2 regions of the Microbacterium azadirachtae genome follow, and region 1 is predicted to be linked to the other one. Evidence: predicted binding sites of a transcription regulator. Region 1 holds the regulator's gene; the other holds the start of a gene.
What was found. The regulator HrcA, encoded in region 1, represses chaperone genes, less so after heat shock. The targets are predictions, from matches to a motif close to TTNGCACTCGNNNNNNNCGAGTGCNAA.

Region 1 (7,691 bases):
AGCCTGACGGCATGACCAGATCGACCATCGCCGTGTCCGCCTGCGCCATGGTGACGCTCTATGCGGTGAACTACGCGCTCACCGCGCTCGCGCTGCGCACGATGAGCCCTTTCCTGCTCCTGCTGCTGCGCTTCGGCATCTCCGTCGTGGTGCTGTTCGTCGTGTGCGCGCTCCTGCGCGCGCCGATACCGCGCGGACGTCTCCTCGGCGCCGCCGCCGGCGCGGGGCTGCTGTCCCAGGCCGGTCAGTTCGTCGGCGCGTACTGGGCGCTCGGGCACGGCGTCGGCGCCGGCTTCACCGCACTTGTGATCGCCATGAACCCCGTCGTCACCGCGGTGCTGTCGCGGCTGATCCTGCGTCGACGCAGCTCGCGCCGTGCTCTGCTCTCGGTCGTTCTCGGCGCGGCGGCGGTGCTCGTCGCCTGCCTGCCGATCGTGCTGTCGGATCCGCGGATCGGCGCGATGATCCTCGCGGTCGGCGGATCCCTGCTCGCGGTCTCGCTCGGTGCCCTCTGGCAGGGACGATCGCTGCGCACCGTGCATCCGGTGATGTTCACGCTGATCGGCGTGCTCGTGTCCGTGCCCGTGACCGGTGCGCTCGTGTGGACCGAACCGCCCCGCCCGCCCGCGGATCCGGCGTCCTGGGCGCTGCTCGGCGGGATCGTGGCGATCGGTCTCGCGGGCACCACTCTGTACTCGGCGCTCGTGCGCGCCGTGGGCGCCGATGCCGCGTCCATCCTGTTCAGTGTGATCCCGGCGGCCACGGCCGTGGCCGCGCTGATCGTGCTGGGGGAGCCGCTCACCGTCGCGGGCGTGATCGGGCTGGTGCTCGGGGCGGCCGCCTCCGTGCTGCGACTCGGCGACGAACGACCCGCCGCGGCGGATCCGCCCGCCGAGGCGGCGGAGGACGAGTCGCGCGTGCCCGCGCGCTCAGCACCTCAGCCTTAGGAGAACCTGAGTGAGTGAGTCGCGCCCGGCCAGTAGTCTGGTTCTCATGCGTCGCGGGACATTCCGAGAAGGAACGGTGGACTATGCCGCCGTGGGCGCGACCCACGCGCCCGACCTGATGCAGTATCCGCCGGAGCACAGCATCCCGGCCGAGGAGTCCTGGCGGCTCGGCAGCGGTGAGGAACGGTTCCGCACGGCGGGCGACGCCCTGCTGTCCTGGACGGCCCAGCGCGCGGCCGGACTGCAGCTCACGGATGTGCGCCCCGCCTCGAGCCCCGGCTATGCCGGCGTGAGCTTCGATGCGGAGGGGCATCCCGTCGCGCCGAGCAGCACCGAGATCGAACCCCGCTACGACGAGGACGGCACGCCCTGGGCGGGTCCCGGTATGACCCTGAAGCTGCACGGCCGTGTCGGCGGCATGCGCGCCGACGCGGAGCTGCGGGTGATCTCCGTGACCGAGCAGACGCATCGGATCGGATTCGTGCTCGGCACGGTCGCCGGCTCCGTGGTGAGCGGCGAGGAGTCCTTCGACATCGAGTGGAACGACGCCGACGAGGTGTGGTTCACGGTGCGCGCCTTCGACCGGCCCAACAGCTTCCTGTACCGGAGCTTTCCCTACCTCGTGAAGCGCCGCCGGCGCGAGCTGTTCGCCCGCTACCTGCGCGCGATCTCCCCGCTGTACGCGACGCCCGTCTGATGGCGCGGTCCTGATGGCCGGCCCGCTCCCGCTCGGGGATCCGGCGCCGGCGGACGGGCGGCTGCCCGCCGACCTGCGGATCGAGCCCGAGTCCGCGTTCTCCGCGTACCTGCACGTGCCGTTCTGCCGGGTGCGCTGCGGCTACTGCGACTTCAACACCTATACGGCGTCCGAGCTGCGCGGGGCGCGCCAGGACGCCTACGCCGACACGCTGATCCAGGAGATCGCCCTCGCCCGCGAGGTCCTCGCGGAGCGCGGCCCGCTGCGTCCTCTGAGCACCGTGTTCTTCGGCGGCGGCACCCCGACGCTGCTGCCGGCGGGTGACCTCGGGCGCATGCTCCGCGCGGCCGTCGACGCGTTCGGCATCGTCGGCGGCGCCGAGGTCACGGTCGAGGCCAACCCGGACACGGTCACCCCCGCGGTCGCGCGCGAGCTCGCCGAGGCCGGGGTCACGCGGATGTCGATCGGAATGCAGTCGGCGGTGCCGCATGTGCTCGCGGCGCTCGACCGCACGCATCGCCCGGAGAACGTCCGCACCGCCGTGGACGCGGCCCGCTCGGCCGGGCTCGCCGTCAGCGTCGACCTCATCTACGGAGCGCCGGGGGAGTCCCTGGACGACTGGCGTGCGTCGCTCACGACCGCCGTCGACCTGGATCCGGATCACATCTCCGCCTACGCGCTCATCATCGAGGACGGCACCAAGCTCGCGCGCCAGATCCGCCGCGGCGAGGTGCCCGCCCCCGACGACGACCTGCAGGCCGACATGTACGAGCTCGCCGACGCCGTGCTGGCGGACGCGGGGTTCGACTGGTACGAGGTGAGCAACTGGGCGCGACGCGCCGTGACGGGCGCTGCTCCGGGGGAGTGGGATCAGCGGTCGCGGCACAACATGGCGTACTGGCGCGGCACCGACTGGTGGGGCTTCGGGCCCGGGGCGCACAGCCACGTCGCCGGACTGCGGTGGTGGAACGTCAAGCATCCCGCGGCGTATGCGCAGCGCCTCGCGATGGGCGAGTCGCCGGCGGCCGGCACCGAGCGCCCCGACGCGGAGGCCGCACAGCTCGAACGGATCCTGCTGCGCTCGCGGATGGCCGAGGGGCTCCCGCTCGACGCGCTCGCGGCCGACGCGCGGACCAGGGTCGCGGGCCTGATCGCCGACGGCCTGGTCGATGCCGGCGCTGCGCTGCGCGGCACCCTCGTGCTCACGCGGCGGGGACGCCTGCTCGCCGACGCGGTGGTGCGCGCCCTGACCGACTGACGCCGTCCCGCGCGGGCGGCGACGCCGTCAGCCCCTCTCGGCCGGAAGCAGATCCACCGCGGCGGTGCGCCGCTGCGGGCCGACGATCGGGCCGTCGCCGAGCCCGTCGAACAGCGCCGTCGTGCGCTGCGCATCGAACGCGGGCCAGCCCGGATCCCCGTCGCGGATGAATCGCACCCAGGCCGCGTGCATCGCCGTGGCGAGCCGCTGCGGCGGGGTCGTGCCCGCGATCTTCGCCGTCTCCGGATCCGCGAGCCCGTCGAACACGAACGGGATCTCCAGCGCGTGCGCCGCGCGCAGGTCGCGCACCGGGCTCGGCCACGAGAACTCGTACAGGAACGTCGGCGCCCTGCGCGCACGCGCCACCCGCGTCGCCGGGGCGCGCAGCAGCAGGTCCGTCGCGAGCTGGCCGAACACCTCGCCCGTGCTCGCGCCGGGGTGGTCCGCGCGAACGGCGCGGACGGCCGCCGCCCGGATCCGCAAGGCGAGCCGGGCCAGCAGCAGCTGGGACGGGCGGATCGCGTCGAGCGCCGCCGGCGGGAACCACAGCCGGTATTCGTCCGTGTTGGTGCCGATCAGGAGGGGCACGTCCGCGTCGGCGAGCGCCTCCTGCGGCGAGCGCGGCAGCGAGTCCTGGTCGAGGATGAGTTGGAAGCCGGGAGCGCCGCCGAGCGGCGAGGAGCCCGCGGACTGGGTCCGGCGCGCGTCGAGCAAGGCCTCCGGCGTGAGCGCGGAGAACGCGGCGCGGGTCGGGGCGACCTCGAGGAGCTTCGCGAGGCGGCGCGTCACCCTGCCGCCGCGCTTCGCGGTCTGCGCCTGCAGCGGTCCGGACTGCACGATCCCGCCCCGGACGAGCGCCCGGGTGTCCTCCCTGGCGAGCAGGGCGGCGACGAGGGCCCCGCCGGCGGATTCCCCCATGAGGGTGATCCGGTCGGGATCCCCGCCGAAGGCGGCGATCTCCGCGCGCACCCAGTGCAGCGCGGCGACCGCGTCCTGCAGGCCGAGGTTGCGCGGGGCGTCGTCGAGCACCGAGAATCCCTCGGAGCCCAGCCGGTAGTTGATGCTGACGAACACGATGCCGTCCCGCGCGAAGCTCGTGCCGTCGTAGAGCGAGAGGGCCGCGGTGCCGCGCTCGAGCGCGCCGCCGTGGATCCACAGCACCACGGGCGCCCCGGTCGCCCCGGCGGGCGACCAGACGTTCGCGGTGAGGATCTCGTCGCCGTCGATGCGGACGGTCCCGAGGATCTCGGCCGTCGCACCGGTGTAGGGCAGCTGCGGGGCGGTGGGCCCGAAGGCGACGGCCTCGCGCGGGCGCGCCCAGGCCTCGGGTGGCTCCGGGGCGCGGAAGCGTCGAAGACCCGACGGCGCCGCCGCGTAGGGGATGCCCAGATAGCGGTCGATCCCGTCGCTGCGGCGACCGACGAGTTCGCCGGCGGAGATCCTGGTGCGGACGGCCTCGTGATCCATGGGCACATCCTAGGGAGTGTCGTGTCTCGGCCTGCACCCGGGTCGACAGGATAGGATTGGCACTCAGGACGTACGAGTGCCAGCGGTGAGGAGGAGCGATGGTCTCAGAACGCGGACTCCAGGTGCTCCGCGCCATCGTCGAGGACTACGTCGAGACGAACGAGCCGGTGGGCAGCAAGTCGATCGTCGAGCGCCATGCGTTCGGCGTGTCCGCGGCGACGATCCGCAACGACATGGCGCAGCTCGAAGACGAGGAGCTCATCGCCGCGCCGCACACCTCGTCGGGGCGCGTGCCCACCGACAAGGGCTATCGCGTGTTCGTCGACCATCTCGCGCAGGTGCGGCCGCTCTCGGCCGCCCAGCGCAGCGCGATCACGGCCTTCCTCGCCGATCCTGCCGACCTCGACGACCTCATGGTGCGCACGGTCCGGGTCCTCACCCGCCTCACCGGTCAGGTCGCGCTCGCGCAGTATCCGTCCTTCGCCCGCGCGCACGTCACGCACGTGGAGCTCGTCGCTCTCGCCCCCAACCGCCTGCTCATCGTGCTGGTCACGGATGCGGGCGGAGTGTCCCAGCGGATCGTGCCCCTGCCGGTCGAGCTCGACGAGTCCGAGGTCGGACTGCTGCGCGCCGGCGTCACCGAGCTCCTCACCGGCCGCTCGGTGCGGCGCGGCGCGGAACGCGTCCAGGACGCGGGCGAGACCGCGTTCGGGCCGCGCGTCGACGCCGCGAGGGCGGCGCTGCTGCGGGCGGTCGCCGAGGAGCTCGCCGAGTTCCGGCAGGAGCGCCTGGTGATGGCGGGCGCCGCGACGCTGGCCCGTCGCGAGCACGACTTCCGCGGGAGCATCCATCCGCTCCTCGAGGCGATCGAGGAGCAGGTGACGCTGCTGCGGCTCATGAGCGAGATGCGCGTCGACGAGCACGGGCTCGCCGCGAGCATCGGCACCGAGAACGCCGCGTTCGGCCTCGGCGAGGCCTCCATCGTGGCGAGCGACTATCTCACCCACTCGGGGACCGCACGCGTCGGCGTGATGGGCCCCACCCGGATGGACTATCAGAGCAACCTCGCGGCGGCACGGGCCGTGGCCCGCTACCTGTCGCGGCTGCTCGAAGAAGACGAGTCCGGCCGCTGATCGGCCGCAGAACACACGCCGCCGCAGGCGGCCCGGAAAGGCGATGGTGACGGATCACTACGAGGTCCTCGGCGTCTCGCGCGATGCGAGCGAGGACGAGATCAAGAAGGCGTACCGGCGGCTCGCGCGGCAGCTGCACCCCGACGTGAACCCGAGCGAGGAGGCGGCGGAGCGGTTCAAGCTCGTGACGCACGCCTACGACGTCCTCAGCGACGCCGACTCCCGGCGCCGCTACGACATGGGCGGCGACCAGAACGGCAACGGCGGCTTCGGCGGGTTCGGAGGCTTCGGCGACATCTTCGAGACCTTCTTCGGGGGCGGCGGGGCGCGTGCAGCGCGTCCCCGGTCGCGTCGGGAGCGCGGCCAGGACGCCCTCGTCCGCGTGACCCTGGACCTCGCCGACGTCGTGTTCGGCGTGCACCGGGACATCGAGGTCGACACGGCCGTGCTCTGCGAGACGTGCCAGGGATCCTGCTGCGCGGAGGGCACCTCGCCCGTCACCTGCGACATCTGCGGCGGATCCGGTCACGTGCAGCAGCAGGTGCGCAGCCTGCTCGGCAACGTCATCACGACCGCGCCGTGCGGCTCGTGCGAGGGCTTCGGAACCACGATCCCGTTCCCGTGCCAGACCTGCAACGGACAGGGCCGGGTGCGTTCGCGCCGGACGGTCGGGCTCGACATCCCCGCCGGCGTCGAGACGGGTCTGCGCCTGCAGCTGCCCGGATCCGGCGAGGTCGGGCGTGCGGGCGGCCCGAACGGAGACCTGTACGTCGAGGTCACGGTCACGCCGCACCCGCGCTTCAGCCGCGAGGGCGACGACCTGCTGGCGACCCTCGAGGTCGCGATGAGCGACGCCATCCTGGGCACCACGACGACGATCGAGTCACTCGACGGCCCGGTGGAGCTCGAGATCCGCCAGGGACTCCAGTCCGGCGATGTGCTGACGATCAAGGGCCGGGGCATCACGCCCTTGCGCGGCAGCCAGCGCGGCGACCTGCGGGTCGGCGTGCAGGTGCTGACGCCCACGAAGCTCGACCACAAGCAGCGGCAGCTCATCGAGGACTTCGCCAAGCGCACCAAGGCTCCCGAGCCGAAGCTGGCCGAGTTCCACCAGGGGCTGTTCTCCAAGCTGCGCGACCGGTTCCGCGGCTGACGCCATGGCGCTGCACTTCGTGACGCCTGAGGCGACCGGGGCGACGGCCGGATCCGTCGTCTCGCTCACCGGCGCCGAGGCCAAGCACGCCGCCGTGGTGCGCCGGGTGCGGGTCGGCGAGCCGATCACCCTCGGCGACGGCGCGGGTGTCTGGCTCGAGGGGGAGGTCGCCTCCGCGGCGCCGTCGCTCGTCGAGGTGCGCGTGGTGGCGCGTCGCGAAGACCCGCGACCGGATCCGCGGATCGTGCTGGTGCAGGCGCTCGCGAAGGGCGACCGCGACGAGCTCGCCGTGCAGGCGGCGTGCGAGCTCGGCGTGGATGAGATCGTGCCGTGGCAGGCGGTCCGCAGCGTCTCCCGCTGGGAGGGCGCGAAGGCGGCCAAGGGGCGCGAGCGCTGGGCGACGATCGTGCGCGAGGCGGCGAAGCAGGCGCACCGGTCGTGGATCCCCGAGGTCGCCGCGGTCGAGGGCACCGCCGACCTCGTGCGACGCGCCGGGGCCCAGCGCGTGCTGATCCTGGATCCGACGGCGACCGTCCGGCTCTCGGCGATCGCACCGGACGAGCGCGACGTCGTGCTCGTCGTCGGCCCCGAGGGAGGCATCGCGCCTGAAGAGGTGGAGCGACTCGTGGCGGCGGGCGCGGAGCGCGTGCTGCTCGGCGACACCGTGCTGCGCACCTCGACGGCCGGCCCCGCCGCGATCGCGGTGCTGAACGTGGCGCGGGGCCGCTGGTAGGTCCGCCGTCCCGCGACATCGCGCGGATAGACTGAGCCCATGAGCGAACCCTCGATCTTCACCCGCATCCTGGACGGGGAGATCCCCGGCGAGATCCTGCTGGAGACCGACGACGTCTTCGCGATCCGCGACATCAACCCGCAGGCGCCGCTGCACGTGCTCGTGATCCCCAAGTCCGAGCAGTACCGCGACGTCACCGAGCTGGCCGCCGGGGATCCCGGCCTGCTGGCGAAGCTCGTCGCCGCGGCCAAGCGGATCGCCGACGACCACGCCAACGGTGAGTACCGGCTGATCTTCAACAAC
Region 2 (7,691 bases), 1.0 Mb from region 1:
ATCGGATGATCAGGAAGCCGCGATGGGCTTCTTGTTCAGGCGCTCGCCCGACTCGAGGTCGAACGCGTGCACGTGGCCCGGGTTCGCGGCCAGCGTGACGGTCTCGCCCGCGTTCGGGTGGTTGCGGCCGTCGACGCGCGCGACCAGGTCGGTGCGCTTGCCGTTGATCTCGGTGTGCCCGTAGAGGTAGCCGTCGGCGCCGAGCTCCTCCACCAGGTCGACGACGACCGACAGGCCCTTGCCGTCGGCGGGGCCGACCGTGATGTCCTCGGGGCGCACGCCGACCGTGATCTGCGAGCCCGTGGCGCCGCTGACCGTCTCGCGGTCGAGCGGGACGACCTCGGAGCCGAACTGCACGCCGCCGTCGGCGAGGTCGGCGGCGAAGAGGTTCATCGCGGGGGAGCCGATGAAGCCGGCGACGAACACGTTGCTCGGGTTCTCGTACAGGTCGCGTGGCGAGCCGACCTGCTGCAGCAGGCCGTCCTTGAGCACGGCGATGCGGTCGCCCATCGTGAGCGCCTCGGTCTGGTCGTGCGTCACGTAGACGGTGGTGACGCCGAGGCGGCGCTGCAGGGACGCGATCTGGGTGCGGGTCTGCACGCGGAGCTTCGCGTCGAGGTTCGACAGCGGCTCGTCCATGAGGAACACCTGCGGCTGACGCACGATCGCGCGACCCATGGCGACGCGCTGACGCTGACCGCCGGAGAGCGCCTTCGGCTTGCGGGTGAGGTACTGCTCCAGGTCGAGGAGCTTGGCGGCCTCGAGCACGCGGGCGGCACGCTCCTCCTTGCCGACGCCGGCGATCTTGAGCGCGAAGCCCATGTTCTCGGCGACGGTCATGTGCGGGTACAGGGCGTAGTTCTGGAACACCATCGCGATGTCGCGGTCCTTGGGCGGGACGTCGGTGACGTCGCGGTCGCCGATGAGGATGCGGCCCGCGTTGACCTCTTCGAGGCCGGCGAGCATGCGCAGCGAGGTGGACTTTCCGCAGCCGGAGGGGCCGACCAGAACCAGGAACTCGCCGTCGGCGATCTCGATGTTCAGCTTGTCGACCGCGGGGCGGGTGCCGCCGGGGTAGAGCCGGGTGGCCTCGTCGAAGGTCACGGTTGCCATTGTCTTCTCCTTCACCGGCAGGTACGTGCCGGACGATCCGTAGTGAAAAAGCGACGAGGGTGAGCCCGCCGTGGCCCGCCGTCGGGCCGCGTTCAGTATGACATGCGCCGTCCGGGGAGGTCTATCCCCGTGAAGCGCTTTCCGCTTCCGGGCTCGCAGGGAGCGGCCAGTCCTCGTCTGGGCATTTCTCAGCCTGCCTGGCTAGCATCGAACCCGTGCCGTGCCGCGCCCGTTGGCGGTCGGACGCCGGGATGGCCCATCCCCAGGAACCAAGAGGAACGATGTCGAGCGACGAAACGCCGAACGTCCCCACGCCCTCGCACTCGCGTGCGGCCGTGCGGGAGAAGGCCCAGCAGGTGAACGCCCAGCAGTCCCGCGCCCGGATCATGCGACGCGTGATCATCGCCGTGGTCGCGATCGTCGTCGTCGGCGCCGCCGGCGGCGCCGTGGCGTGGGCCGTGGGGTCGGCGGTGTCGAAGCCCTCGCTCAGCCCGTCGAACCTGAAGGACGACGGCGTCGAGGTCACGAAGGGCGACCTCGCGTCGGCCCGCGCCGCCTCCACTCCGACGCCCAGCCCGAGCAGCGCCGCCGCGCCGTCCGCGACCGCGTCGTCGACGCCGACCCCGGATCCGACGTCTTCGTCCGGCCCGGTGGACATCCACGTGTACGTCGACTACCTCTCGCCGGGGGCCGGCGACTTCGAGCGCGCGAACGCCAAGCAGCTCGCGACGTGGGTCGACCAGGAAGCGGCCACCGTGACCTACCACCCGGTCGCGCTGCTCACGGCCAACTCCAACGGCACCAAGTACTCGCTGCGCGCGGCGTCCGCCGCGGCCTGCGTCGCAGCGCGGCAGCCCGACGTCTTCTACGCCTACAACCACGCCCTGCTGATCGATCAGCCCAAGCAGGACACGGACGGCAAGAGCGACAAGGAGCTCGTGAAGCTCGCGGTCGACAGCGGCGTCAAGGACGTGGAGGGCATGCGCGGGTGCGTCGAGGACGGCACCTACGACTCCTGGGTCAAGGATGTGACGCAGCGAGCCGTCGACGGGCCGCTGCCCGGCTCGAAGAAGGCCGCGCTGAGCGGCGCGCCGACGATCGTCGTGAACGGCCAGGTCTACGCCGGCTCCCTCACGGACGCCGCCGAGTTCAGCCAGTTCGTGCTGTCCGTGGCGAGCGACTCGTACTACGGGACGCCCGGTCCGACCATCACCCCCACGCCGAGCCCGACCGTCACGCCCTGATCCCAGGGCCGCACGGCGACCGGCCCTGCCGGGCGCTTGCTACGCTGTGGAGCGGTCGCGCCGTGGAGCGCGACCGCTGTACGCCTCCTTAGCTCATCTGGTAGAGCAGCGGCCTTGTAAACCGCAGGTGGCCGGTTCGAGTCCGGCAGGAGGCTCCGATCCCGTCCGGCGGGGCGCTCAGGGCGCCGACGTCATCGTGGCGGCCTGCACCCACCGGGTCGCGTCGGACGAGGCGAGCAGCGCCTCGTCCATCAGCTCACGCGTCGGCTCTCCGGTCAGCCAGTCGTTCGCGAACCCCGCGGGGATCAGCACCGGCATCCGGTCGTGGATCCCGGCCAGCCGCTCGGGCGCGGGCTGCATCACGATCGAATAGCAGGTGAACCAGGACCCGTCTTCGGCGCGGCCGCGCTGCGTCACCGCCGCCATGCCGAACAGCGCGCCGTCCAGTGCGAACTCGTGCCAGGTCTTCGACGGCTTCTGCATCTCGAACCAGCGCGTCGCGGGGACGATCGCCCGGCCGCGCAGCCCGCCGGGGCGCTCCTGCAGCCGTTCGGAGCGGGTGTTGATCGAGGGGAACCGCGAGGGTCTGCCGTCGATCAGGAAGCCCCACCACGCCTCCTCGAGCAGCGGAGCCGGATCGGAGGGCCGCAGGATCGGATTGAGGTTGCGCAGCAGCCGTCCGGTCGGTCGCACCGCCTCGTCGGCGTTGCGCCGCGCCCACGCGCGGATGCCCTCCATCAGTTCGTCGTCGGCCTCCTCGATCAGCTGCTGATCGCTGAACCGGGGATCCAGTCCGTAGCTCGCGCACATGGCTGGAGCGTACCGCGCGGCACCGACATCGGCGCGGCCGGCGGCGCATCCGCGCCGAGTAGGCTCGGGACGGTGATCGATCGCCCGCCGCGCCCGCCCCGTGCCGGCACCGCGCTGGCGCTCGGCGGAGCGGTCGCGATCGGCGCGATGACCGCGATCCAGGCGCGTGTGAACGGCCAGCTCGGCGTGCGGCTCGACAACGGCGTCCTCGCCGGCTGGGTGTCCTTCGCCGTGGGGCTGGTGCTGCTGAGCGTGCCGGTGCTGCTGCGCGGGTCCGGCCGGGCGGCCCTGGGCCGGGTGTGGCGCGGAGTGCGCAGCGGCGGCGTCCCCTGGTGGATGCTGCTCGGCGGCGCGTGCGGTGCGCTGACGGTGTCGACGCAGGGGCTGGTCGCCGGGGTCCTCGGCGTCGCACTGTTCACGGTCGGCGTCGTGGCGGGTCAGACCCTGCACGGCCTGCTGCTCGACCGGGTCGGCTTCGGTCCGGCCGGCGTGGTCGCCATCACTCCGGGGCGGCTGATCGGCGGACTGTGCGCCCTGGTCGCGGTCGGGTTCTCGCTGGGCGGCGACGTGCTCTCGCGCGCACCGCTGTGGATGCTCGTGCTGCCCTTCCTCACCGGCGCGGGCATCGCCTTCCAGTCGGCGGTGAACGGGCGCCTGGGGCAGCGCATCGCCTCGCCGCTCGGCGCCACGTACATCAGCTTCCTCGGCGGGGTGGTCGTGCTGTCCGCGTCCGTGGCCGTGAGCCTGGTGGTCAGGGGTGCACCGCACCCGCTCCCGACCGCGTTCCCCGGCGACCTCTGGCTGTACCTGGGCGGGCTGCTCGGCGCGGCCTACATCCTGCTGGGCGTCGTCATCGTGGCGCGCACCGGGGTGCTGCTGATGGGGCTGGGCGCCGTGCTCGGGCAGCTCGTCGTCTCGGTGCTGATCGACCTCTTCTGGCCTCCCGCGGCGGGTCCCGCGCCGTGGCAGGTCATCGGGATGGTGCTCGCCGCGGGCCTCTCCGTGCTGGTGGCGCTGCCCTGGCCGCGTCGGCGGCGCGAGAGCGGATCCGTCGAGCGCGGAGGGGCTGTCTAGCGCGGCAGCGCGGTCAGCAGCGGCTCCGGATCCACCGTGCGGCGGGAGCCGGGGGAGCGGTCGGGCTTGCCGCCCACGTAGAGCCAGCCGAGCAGCGCCTCGTCCTCGCCGAGCCCGTGCAGCGCGGCCACCTCGGGGCTGCGGGTGTAGTCGCCGGTGCGCCAGATGACGCCCCACCCGGCCTCGTCCAGCAGCAGGCTGAGCAGGTGCGCGACGCCCGAGGCGACGGCCTCCTGCTCCCACCGCGGCACCTTCTCGCTCGGCCGGTAGCTCGCGACCACGGCGATGAGCAGGGAGGCGCGCAGCGGCTTGGTCGAGGGCTCGTCGTCGCCGCGCACCCGGGAGATCGCCTCACCGAGGCGGATCCGGTCCTCTCCGCGCAGCTCGATCAGCCGCCAGGGCTGCAGCGAGGAGTGGTCCGCCACGCGGCCGGCCGCGGCGACGAGCGGGAGCAGCTGCTCGCGCGTCGGCGCCTCGGGGGTCACCTTCGACCAGGACTGCCGGCGACGGGCGGCCTCGAGAGCGCTCATGCCTCGGCGGCGCCCTCGTCCGGCTGGAAGGACAGCGCGATCGAGTTCATGCAGTAGCGGTCGCCCGTGGGGGTGCCGAAGCCGTCGGGGAACACGTGGCCGAGGTGCGAGCCGCACGCGGCGCAGCGCACCTCGGTGCGCACCATACCCAGGCTGGTGTCTTCGATGAGCTCCACGGCCTCGGGGCGGACCGACTCGTAGAAGCTCGGCCAGCCGCAGCCGGAGTCGAACTTGGTCCCGCTGCGGAAGAGCTCGGCACCGCACGCGCCGCACGTGTACAGGCCTGCGCGGTGCTCGTCGAGCAGCTCGCCCGTCCACGGCCGCTCCGTCGCGGCCTCGCGCAGCACGGCGTACTGCTGCGGGGCGAGCTCGGCACGCCATTCGGCATCGGTCTTGGTCACGCGGTGCGACATGGATCCTCCCGGGGTCGTTTCCATTCTCCCGCTTCCGCCGGCTCTGCGGGCCGCGCATCGGGCGCGTCGTCCCCGCCCTGCGGGCGTCGCAGACGTAGCCTGGGCAGGTGACCGACCTCCTCAGCGACCGCGAGCGCGAGATCCTGGAGTTCGAGGCCCGGCGTCCCGGGCACTCGAGCGCCAAGGAGGAGGCGATCCGCGGCGAGCTGCAGCTGACCCCGGCACGCTACTACCAGCTGCTGGACCGCGTCATCGACACGGAGCAGGCCCTGGCGGCGGATCCCATGCTCGTGCGCCGGCTGCGCCGGATCCGCGACGACGCCGCTGCGCGCCGGGCGGGCCGCACGGCTCTGTCCGCGGGCTGACCCGCGGCGGGTCGGCCTGTCGTTCAGGGAATCCGACGGGACCCGCCGGATAACATCATGGGATGCCACAATCCGCCCGCGACCGATTCGACGTGATCCCGCACGCGCAGGGACGCGTCGGCGCCCACCGTGCCGAGAACCCGGGCATGCGCGGCTGGTTCGTGCTGCTGTGGGCGGCGATCGCCACGGTGGTGCTGATCGCCGTCGGGATCTTCGCCGCGATGCTCACGATGGGCAAGATCGGCTTCGACCAGAGCGAGCCTCTGCCCTCGATCTCCCGCACCGCGACCTCGGCGCCGCCGGCGCTCGACACGACCTACGCGGTGTTCGTGCTCAACGCGACGGGCGTGAACGGGTTGGCGGCGGCGACGCGGGACACGATCGTCAACGCGGGCTTCGCCGCGGGCTCTGTGGCGCCGGGCGATGCCGACACGCAGGACTTCCCGACCACCACCGTCTACTACAAGACCGAGGCCGACAAGGCCCCTGCTCAGGCTCTGGCCACCCTCCTCGGCGCGACGAAGATCGCGCAGAGCGACCGCTACGGGGACGACGTGGTGCCCGGCCAGAAGCAGCTCACCGTGGTGATCGGCAGGGATCTCGCGAAGAACGCGCCCACGAGCGAGCCGACTCCCGCGGACACGGGCGGGGACGGCGCCACGGGCTGACCGCGGTGGTGCTCGCCGTGGCTTGCACTCTCAGGGGTCGAGTGCCAGACTGGGTTTAGCACTCGACTGATCTGAGTGCTAAACCCAATGTCTACGTCCAGGAGGGACGACAGAACTCATGGCAAAGATCATCGCTTTCGATGAGGAGGCCCGTCGCGGCCTCGAGCGCGGCCTGAACATCCTGGCCGACGCGGTCAAGGTGACCCTCGGCCCGCGCGGCCGCAACGTCGTGCTCGAGAAGAAGTGGGGCGCCCCCACCATCACGAACGACGGCGTGTCCATCGCCAAGGAGATCGAGCTCGACGACCCGTACGAGAAGATCGGTGCGGAGCTCGTCAAGGAGGTCGCCAAGAAGACCGACGACGTCGCCGGAGACGGCACCACCACCGCCACCGTCCTGGCTCAGGCGCTCGTCCGCGAGGGCCTGCGCAACGTCGCCGCCGGCGCCGACCCGATCAGCCTGAAGAAGGGCATCGAGAAGGCCGTCGCCGCCATCACCGCGGAGCTGCTCGCCAGCGCGAAGGAGATCGAGTCCAAGGAGGAGATCGCCGCCACCGCGTCCATCTCCGCCGCCGACCCGGCCATCGGCGAGCTCATCGCCGAGGCGATCGACAAGGTCGGCAAGGAGGGCGTCGTCACCGTCGAGGAGTCGCAGACCTTCGGCACCGAGCTCGAGCTCACCGAGGGCATGCGCTTCGACAAGGGCTACCTGAACCCCTACTTCGTCACGGACCCGGAGCGCCAGGAGGCCGTCTTCGAGGACCCGTACATCCTCATCGCGAACCAGAAGATCTCCAACATCAAGGACCTTCTGCCCGTCGTCGACAAGGTGATCCAGGACGGCAAGGAGCTCGTCATCATCGCCGAGGACGTCGAGGGCGAGGCTCTCGCGACGCTCGTGCTGAACAAGCTCAAGGGCATCTTCAAGTCCGTGGCCGTCAAGGCTCCGGGCTTCGGCGACCGCCGCAAGGCGCAGCTGCAGGACATCGCGATCCTCACCGGTGGCACCGTGATCACCGAGGAGGTCGGCCTCAAGCTCGAGAACACCACGCTCGCCGAGCTGGGCCGTGCGCGCAAGGTCATCGTCACCAAGGACGAGACCACGATCGTCGAGGGCGCCGGCGAGGCTTCCCAGATCGAGGGTCGCGTCACGCAGATCCGTCGCGAGATCGAGAACACCGACAGCGACTACGACCGCGAGAAGCTGCAGGAGCGCCTCGCCAAGCTCGCCGGCGGTGTGGCCGTCATCAAGGCGGGCGCGGCCACCGAGGTCGAGCTCAAGGAGCGCAAGCACCGTATCGAGGACGCCGTGCGCAACGCGAAGGCGGCCGTCGAGGAGGGCATCGTCCCCGGTGGTGGCGTCGCGCTGATCCAGTCCGGCACCAAGGCCCTCGCGGGTCTGGAGCTCTCGGGCGACGAGGCGACCGGCGCGAACATCGTGCGCGTCGCGATCGAGGCGCCGCTCAAGCAGATC

Region 2: the regulator HrcA is predicted to act here: its motif matches at 6,273-6,299, upstream of groL (chaperonin GroEL).

The regions. Positions count from the first base shown of each region.
Region 1 is NZ_CP099706.1:1,596,134-1,603,824, forward strand. Features, by position in the region: gene NFX31_RS07535 (DMT family transporter) at 12-947, shown strand; gene NFX31_RS07540 (DUF1990 family protein) at 994-1,644, shown strand; gene hemW (radical SAM family heme chaperone HemW) at 1,658-2,902, shown strand; gene NFX31_RS07550 (carboxylesterase/lipase family protein) at 2,930-4,369, opposite strand; gene hrcA (heat-inducible transcriptional repressor HrcA) at 4,468-5,502, shown strand; gene dnaJ (molecular chaperone DnaJ) at 5,549-6,655, shown strand; gene NFX31_RS07565 (16S rRNA (uracil(1498)-N(3))-methyltransferase) at 6,660-7,388, shown strand; gene NFX31_RS07570 (HIT domain-containing protein) at 7,428-7,691, shown strand, end outside.
Region 2 is NZ_CP099706.1:2,637,020-2,644,710, reverse strand. Features, by position in the region: gene NFX31_RS12530 (ABC transporter ATP-binding protein) at 10-1,113, opposite strand; gene NFX31_RS12525 (DsbA family protein) at 1,395-2,357, shown strand; tRNA gene NFX31_RS12520 (tRNA-Thr) at 2,440-2,512, shown strand; gene NFX31_RS12515 (SOS response-associated peptidase) at 2,535-3,167, opposite strand; gene NFX31_RS12510 (DMT family transporter) at 3,282-4,241, shown strand; gene NFX31_RS12505 (nitroreductase family protein) at 4,238-4,771, opposite strand; gene msrB (peptide-methionine (R)-S-oxide reductase MsrB) at 4,768-5,184, opposite strand; gene NFX31_RS12495 (DUF3263 domain-containing protein) at 5,292-5,549, shown strand; gene NFX31_RS12490 (LytR C-terminal domain-containing protein) at 5,612-6,217, shown strand; gene groL (chaperonin GroEL) at 6,336-7,691, shown strand, end outside.